DNA from 3 places in the Arthrobacter sp. Z1-15 genome. Region 1 is predicted to be linked to each of the others. Evidence: riboswitches for the same ligand, from Rfam matches in the RefSeq annotation. Region 1 holds a riboswitch; each other region holds the start of a gene.
The links. Region 1 has a riboswitch for S-adenosylmethionine ahead of M1D40_RS03500 (ABC transporter substrate-binding protein). Riboswitches for the same ligand answer to the same signal wherever they lie in the genome.

Region 1 (2,260 bases):
AGCTGGTGACGGTGACCTCGAGTTTCTCGCCGTCCTTCTCGCGGATGCCGTCGCTGCCTTCCTGCCAGCCGGCGTCGTCCAGCAGCTGCCGGGCTTCCTCCGGGTTGTAGGCCAGGTCAGCGCTCAGGTCCACGAAGCCGGGGGCCTGATGGTTCAGGACCGACGCCGCCAGCGTGTAGCTCTCGGAGAGCACCGTGTCCTTGATGGTCTGCCGGTCGATGCCCGCCTGCAGGGCCTGCCGTACGGCGGGATCGGCCAGCTTTCCGCTGCCGGTCCGCACGGCGGCCATGTTCACCGTGAGGTCCACGCCGTCGGCCGCGAGCACCTGGTTGCCGCTGGATGCCAGCGCCGCCTCGTCCACCGGCTGCAGACCGCGGACCAGATCTACCTGGCCGGACTGCACGGCGCCGGCGCGGTGCGCGACCTCGGGCAGGTATTTGATGACCACCTTGTCCAGGTGGGCCTCGCCCGGGTTCTCCGCCCCGTCCGGAGCCCAGGCGTAGCCGTCCCGCTTGGCGAGCACGACTTCCTCATCGGGCTTTTCGGATTCGTAGACGAAGGGCCCGGAGCCGGAAATGGACGAGATGGCCGACTGCCCGGCCGCGTCCTTCTGCAACGTGGCCGGGGAGACGAGTCCGGCAGTGACGGAGGAGGTGGCGCGCAGGAAGTTGGAGTTCGGGGCGTTCAACGTGACCACCACCTGGTCCGTGCCGGTTACTTCGCTGGTTTGGTAGCCGGCGAAGTCCACGTTCGGCTGGATCTGGGCGGCGGGAAGGCCCAGGCCAAAGCTGTCCAGGTTGGCCTTCACCGCCGCGGCGTCGAGCGGGGTGCCGTCGCTGAACGTGACGCCGGGGCGGATGGTGAAGGTGAATTCGGTGCTGTCGGCGTTGGCCGAGAAGGCCGAGGCGATCCAGGGAACCAGCTCACCCTTCTCCGGGTCAAAGTAGGTCAGCCGGTCCAGCACCGAGTTCAGCACGTTGGACTTCTCGTAAAAGCGCGCGGCCTGGGTCTGCCAGTTGTTGATGGGGGTGACCTCGGCGTACACCAGCGTGCCGCCGTCGACCGGTTCACCGGACGTCCCGGCCGCGGCGTTGGTGCCTGCTGTCTGGGAACCGGATCCGCAGGCAGACAGGGTCAGTGCCGCCGCGGCCAGGAGCGCCGCGACCCGCAGGGGAGTGCGGGAAGCAACCGAGGTGCGGGAGGTGCGGGAGGTGCGGGCCGCAAATATGCGGGGGGATCGGGGGGAGTCGTGCATGGGATCCTCTCGGGTCGCACCGAGGAACACGGCATTCGAGCACGCAGGAGCCGCTGCTGCACAGCTCTGCAGCTCGGGCCCAACGGGGAAGTGAGTCCATCGGTCCTGGCATGAGCACCGGCCCCGAAGGGTGGTTGCTGCGGCGTCAACGAGCCAGGTCTCTCAGCCGCTCTGGATGGGAAATGTCCGGATTCGAGAAGCGGACACCACCATGGAAGCTTGGCGGAGGCCGTCCGGGCAAGAGAATGACGCCGCGTTGCCGCAAACTCCGCAGCGTGACGTCATGCGTCTCTTCCTGCGTCACACAGGTGTCATAAACGTCCGCGGAGCAGGCGGTTCGGCCGGCGCGACGGCGTGCGGCCGGGCTTGGCGGCGGACCGTTCCCCGGGTGCCCGGTAGCGCACGCGCCGGCCGGCGTCGCTGAGCAGCAACACGCCGTCGACCATAGTTTCGCGCAGTTCCATCAGTGCGAACTGGTACCGCTCCGGCGCCCGGGAGGAATCACGGAGGTAGCGGGTGCAGGCTGTGGACATGCGCATCAGCACATCGGTGTTGGCGGAGCCGCTGCGCAGATGGGCGAGGGTTTCGATCATGCGCTCGCGTGCATCCAGCACGGTGGCGCGGCAGCGTTCCTCGTCGCCGGCGCCCTCGATCACCTGCGGTTCGATCGGGGCCAGCGGACGCTTCAGGTGCAGATCCGTGATGAGTGCGTTCAGGGCCGCATTTTCGTCGCGGCGGTCAATGCCTGCCCGGATGCTCCAGCCGGCGGCGGTTCCCAGAACGAGCGCCGCGAGGGCCAGGAGGGACACTGCCAGCCAGTCCATACAAGACCTCCGGAAGAAGCGTTCTTCGACGGTACCCGGCGGGGCTGACCGGAGGACAGGGCTGCGGCCCGTTCCCGGCTTGCGGGCGGGCAGTTAGCGGCTAGCCCTCAGGATCCTGACAACTGCGGCAGCCGAGCCGTAAGCCTTTTCTGGTGATACGGACCCGACATGTCCGCATCGC
Region 2 (2,260 bases), 1.6 Mb from region 1:
GATTTTGCCGTCGCGCGTGAAAACGCGGACCCGGCCGTCGCGCCTGACCGCCGTACCCTGCCTGACGATGTACCGCTCCGGTGCCAGCTCAGCGCCAATCAGCCACTGCGCCAGGCCGGCGTTAAGGCTTCCGGTGACGGGATCTTCGGTGATGCCGAGCCCGGGCACAAAGGCGCGGACCTCGTAGTCGGTTTCAGCGTCCGCAGGCTGCGCGCCGATGACACCCACGCGCAGGCTTCCCATGACAACCGGATCCGGCTTCAGTGCCAGCACCGCTGCGGCATCCGGGAGCAGCAGTCCCAGCCAGCCGGGTCCGTTGTCGATCCAATTGGAGGCAAGGATCTGGGTGCGGTCCAGGTTCAGGGCCTTCAGCGCCTGGTCAAGGACCTCGTCTTCAAGCGGTCCCGAGCGCAGCAGCGGCGGTGCGGCGAAAGCGGCAATGCCGGCATTGGCGTGCAGCGTCACGAGGCCGATTCCGCATTCCTGCACGACGACGTCGGGATAGCGCCGCTTGTTCCCGGCCTCCAGCCACGCGTGGCAGGTTCCCAGCGTGGGGTGCCCGGCAAAGGGAATCTCGCCGCCCGGGGTGAAGATGCGGACCCGGTAGTCAGCCCCGTCCCTAGTGGGCGGCAGCACGAACGTGGTTTCCGACAAGTTGGTCCACCGCGCAAAAGACTCCATGTCGGAGTCCGAAAGGCCTTCGGCTTCCAGAACCACGGCAAGGGGATTGCCCAGATACGGTTCACTGCCAAAGACGTCCACCTGTTTAAACCACCGCTGTTTCATAGCCAAACTCTATCCCCTGGCTGCCGGGAGTTTTATGAAGCGGAGTTTTACGAAGTAAGGCATCCGTTTGCAACCCTGCATCGGCCGCGCCTACCTTGGGAGAAGAATCAAGAGTTCCAGCCACGGGCCCTGGCCGGCTGGACGGCAACCCTCTCGCCGTAGCGGGGTGCTCCAGGTGACGATTCGGCCGCCCGGCGAGACTCTCCCGGCTGCGGCAAGTACCGCGCTGGTGGCGCCGCGGCCGTAATGGCCGCCGGCACCGCGCTTAAGGCAGAGGATCTTTCCACCATGTCCCTTGTTAGCGACCTTCAGCCGGCAGCCCTGCGCCGCGCCTTTTCACGTTTCCCGTCCGGCATTGCCGCTTTGTGCGCGGTGGTCGACGGAGAGCCGCAGGGAATTGTTGCCTCGTCCTTTACCGTGGGCGTGTCCATGGACCCGCCCCTGGTCCTGTTTGCCGTACAGAACACGTCCCGCACCTGGCCGGTGCTCCGGCCGGCAACGCGGATCGGCGTATCCATCCTGGGCTCCGAACACGAGGGAATCTGCAAACAGATCGCATCCAAAACCGGCGACCGTTTCGCCGGGCTTGACCTGCACACCGACGAGTCCGGTGCCCTGTTCCTGGACCGTGCCGCCCTGTGGCTGGAGTGCTCAGTGGAGAACGAGGTGCCCGCGGGCGACCACACAGTGGTGCTGCTGCGGGTTCACGGCCACACCTCCCACGACGACGCCCATGAGCCGCTGGTCTTCCACAGGTCGGCGTTCCGGCAGCTCAGCGTCCCTGAATTCGCCTGACCGGAAAGCGCCGCCGGGAACTGGAAATTGGAAGCCGCGTCAATTCATTTTCCGCGGCACATTCCTTGCCGGCACGGCCTCCGTTACCAAACCTTTACATCATGCCATGGACGGACTATTGTTCTTCGGATTACTTCGAAAGGAAGTAGCGGAGATGAGCACAAACAGAAATGTCCACGGCACATCACACAAAAAGGGAAAGCCCGGCAGCCGGCCGGGTTTGCCGCTTTCACGGAAGGCTTTGCTTCCGGCAGCAGTACTGGGCCTTCTACTGGCAGGGTGCACCGCGCAGGAGGAGCCGGAGACCGCTTCCAGTAAGCCGGCCTCGCCTTCAGCCTCTGCCGAGGAGCCGGCCCGGCCGTCCTCTTCAGCCGGCGAGCCCGGCACAAACGGCCTCAGTCTGGAGATCGCGCCGAATGCCACCCAGGCACCCGGCACAGAGGCCTCGCCGAATGCCGCCCAGACACCGGATGATTCAGCTGTGCAGGCTCTGTTCCGGGCGGACAATCCCGTGAGCGTGGAAACTTTCTTTCAGCAGCAGCCGCAGTGGCGTCCCGCCAACGCTAGCGTCGTGCTGGAGGAATCCGGCAGCGGAACCGGCACCTTCGAGCTGCCCGCTATGGAACCGGGGACCAGCTTCACCTCTTATCTCACCTGCAACCAGCCGGGGGCCTACGAC
Region 3 (2,260 bases), 580 kb from region 1:
TTCGAGCACCATGCTGTTGTTCTCCGGCTCGGGATAACAAACGGAGACGTGCGCGTAATAGAAGCTGAGCCACCTGCCGTTTGCTTGGCAGATAATCCTCCGGTCGGTCAGGAACATTTGACTGTGCTGGGAATCGCGCCACTGTTGGCGCGATGCAGCCTGAGCTGCCCGCCGTCGTGATCTGTTGGCTAGGGCGGTAACTCCGAATCCTGCTAGGACAAAGGCAGGCTGCCCCCAAAAGAATCCCGATGTATGAACATAAGTTCCGTTGAGGCCGTAAAAGCGTGCATAATCCGCTCTGATTGAAAGGTGCACTGTTTCGCCCGGTTCCAGAACGATTCCCCACACTTCAAGGGACGCCGGCCGGTGTCCCGCCGAGAGTTGTGCAACCAGGTTTCTGGCCGCGGCCCATGAGTTCTCGTAGTTTTGTTGAAGATTTGCCTGGGCCTGCTCCGACTTGGTGAGATGGCCGCCGGACCGCCGATAGCCGCGGAAAACGCGGTAACCGTTCCGCACCGTACGGATCACCAAAACAATGGTGAGCACAACCCACATCAGGAAAATGGCGAGTTGAATGAGGGCCTGAACATTGACACTGCTGCCGGACTGGAGGTTGATGTTTGTCCCCAGGGCCGCGCCGAGATAAAGCGCAAAAACACCAACAAACGGCACGATCCAGCTCAGGTGTCTTTTCATGTCGCACACAATAGCGACTGGGCGCGCCAGCGGAAGCGTGTTTTGGGTCCGGCAACGGGCGGGACCCCGGCCGGCGGCAGGGGTGGGCAGCAACGGGCAGGTTCACAAAAGGTCATTGACTTCCCAAGCGCTGCAGTGCTGTGCAGATACTGGAGCCGAAGGATCATGAGTCCCAACGCGAAGCTCTGGCTGGTTGGGCGGCAACCCTCTTCTCCGTAGCGGGGTGCCCCAGATGAGGATCCGGCCGTCCCGCGTCCGCGGACGGCAAGTACGGCGCTCCTTTGCGGGTGCGTCCCGTTCCGAAAGGTTCGCCATGTCAGAGCAGAGCATCCCCGCGACCGAAGAGAGCAGCCGGCGGCAGATCCGCTTCAATGCCTTCGACATGAACTGCGTGGGCCACCAGTCGCCGGGCCTGTGGCGCCACCCGCAGGATAAGTCCGCCGAGTACACCGACCTCCGCTACTGGGCCCATCTGGCCAGGACCTGCGAAAAAGGGCTGTTTGACGGCATTTTCCTCGCGGATGTGCTGGGCACCTACGACGTGTACGGCAGCTCCAACGAGGCCACCCTGCGGCAGGGAACCCAGGTTCCGGTCAATGATCCGCTGCTGCTGGTGTCCGCGATGGCCCTGGTCACTGAACACCTCGGCTTCGGCGTCACTGCCGGAACCGCGTACGAGCATCCTTATCCGTTTGCCCGCCGGCTCTCCACGCTTGACCACCTCACCAACGGCCGGGTCGGCTGGAACGTCGTGACCGGGTACCTGCCCTCCGCCGCCCGGAACCTGGGGGCTGAAGACCAGCTGGAACACGATGAGCGCTACAACCACGCAGATGAGTACCTCGAAGTAATCTACAAACTGCTGGAAGGCTCCTGGGAGGACGGCGCCGTCGTCCGCGACAAGGAGACCGGCGTTTTCACCGACCCGGCCAAGGTTCATGACATCAACCATGAAGGCAAGTACTTCAAAGTTCCGGGAATCCACATCAGCGAGCCGTCGCCGCAGCGCACGCCGGTGATTTATCAGGCCGGCGCCTCCCCGCGGGGCATTACGTTTGCGGCTGCCAACGCCGAGGCGGTTTTTGTCGGAGCGCCCACCAAGGAAAAGCTGAAGGCAACGGTCACGAAAATCCGGGACGCCGCCGAGGCCGCAGGCCGGGACCGGCATTCCATCCGGATCTACACGCTGATGACCGTTATCACTGCCGCCACCGCAGCAGAAGCCGCCGCCAAACACGAGGACTACCAGCAGTACGCCAGCCATGAGGGTGCCCTGGCGCTGATGTCCGGGTGGATGGGCGTGGACCTGTCCGGCTACAACCTGGACGAGCCGCTGGGCAACGTGAAATCCAATGCCATCCAGTCCGCCGCGGGCAACTTCCAGAAGCCCAAGGACGACGGCGAACCCTGGACGGTGCGCGACATCGCCGATTCAGTGGGGATCGGCGGCCTGGGGCCGCGGATGGTGGGTTCGGGAGCGGAAATCGCCGAGGAGATGATCCGCTGGGTGGAAGAGACCGACGTCGACGGTTTCAACCTTGCCTACGCGGTTACGCCGGGCACC

Region 2: another riboswitch for S-adenosylmethionine. It lies ahead of M1D40_RS10910 (flavin reductase family protein); the one in region 1 lies ahead of M1D40_RS03500 (ABC transporter substrate-binding protein).
Region 3: another riboswitch for S-adenosylmethionine. It lies ahead of M1D40_RS00875 (LLM class flavin-dependent oxidoreductase); the one in region 1 lies ahead of M1D40_RS03500 (ABC transporter substrate-binding protein).

What each region holds. Positions count from the first base shown of each region.
Region 1 is NZ_CP096454.1:749,291-751,550, forward strand. Features, by position in the region: gene M1D40_RS03500 (ABC transporter substrate-binding protein) at 1-1,255, opposite strand, end outside; SAM riboswitch class I at 1,349-1,437, opposite strand; gene M1D40_RS03505 (hypothetical protein) at 1,567-2,079, opposite strand.
Region 2 is NZ_CP096454.1:2,386,155-2,388,414, forward strand. Features, by position in the region: gene M1D40_RS10905 (PhzF family phenazine biosynthesis protein) at 1-786, opposite strand, end outside; SAM riboswitch class IV at 892-1,013, shown strand; gene M1D40_RS10910 (flavin reductase family protein) at 1,075-1,581, shown strand; gene M1D40_RS10915 (hypothetical protein) at 2,093-2,260, shown strand, end outside.
Region 3 is NZ_CP096454.1:167,090-169,349, forward strand. Features, by position in the region: gene M1D40_RS00870 (hypothetical protein) at 1-705, opposite strand, end outside; SAM riboswitch class IV at 858-973, shown strand; gene M1D40_RS00875 (LLM class flavin-dependent oxidoreductase) at 1,010-2,260, shown strand, end outside.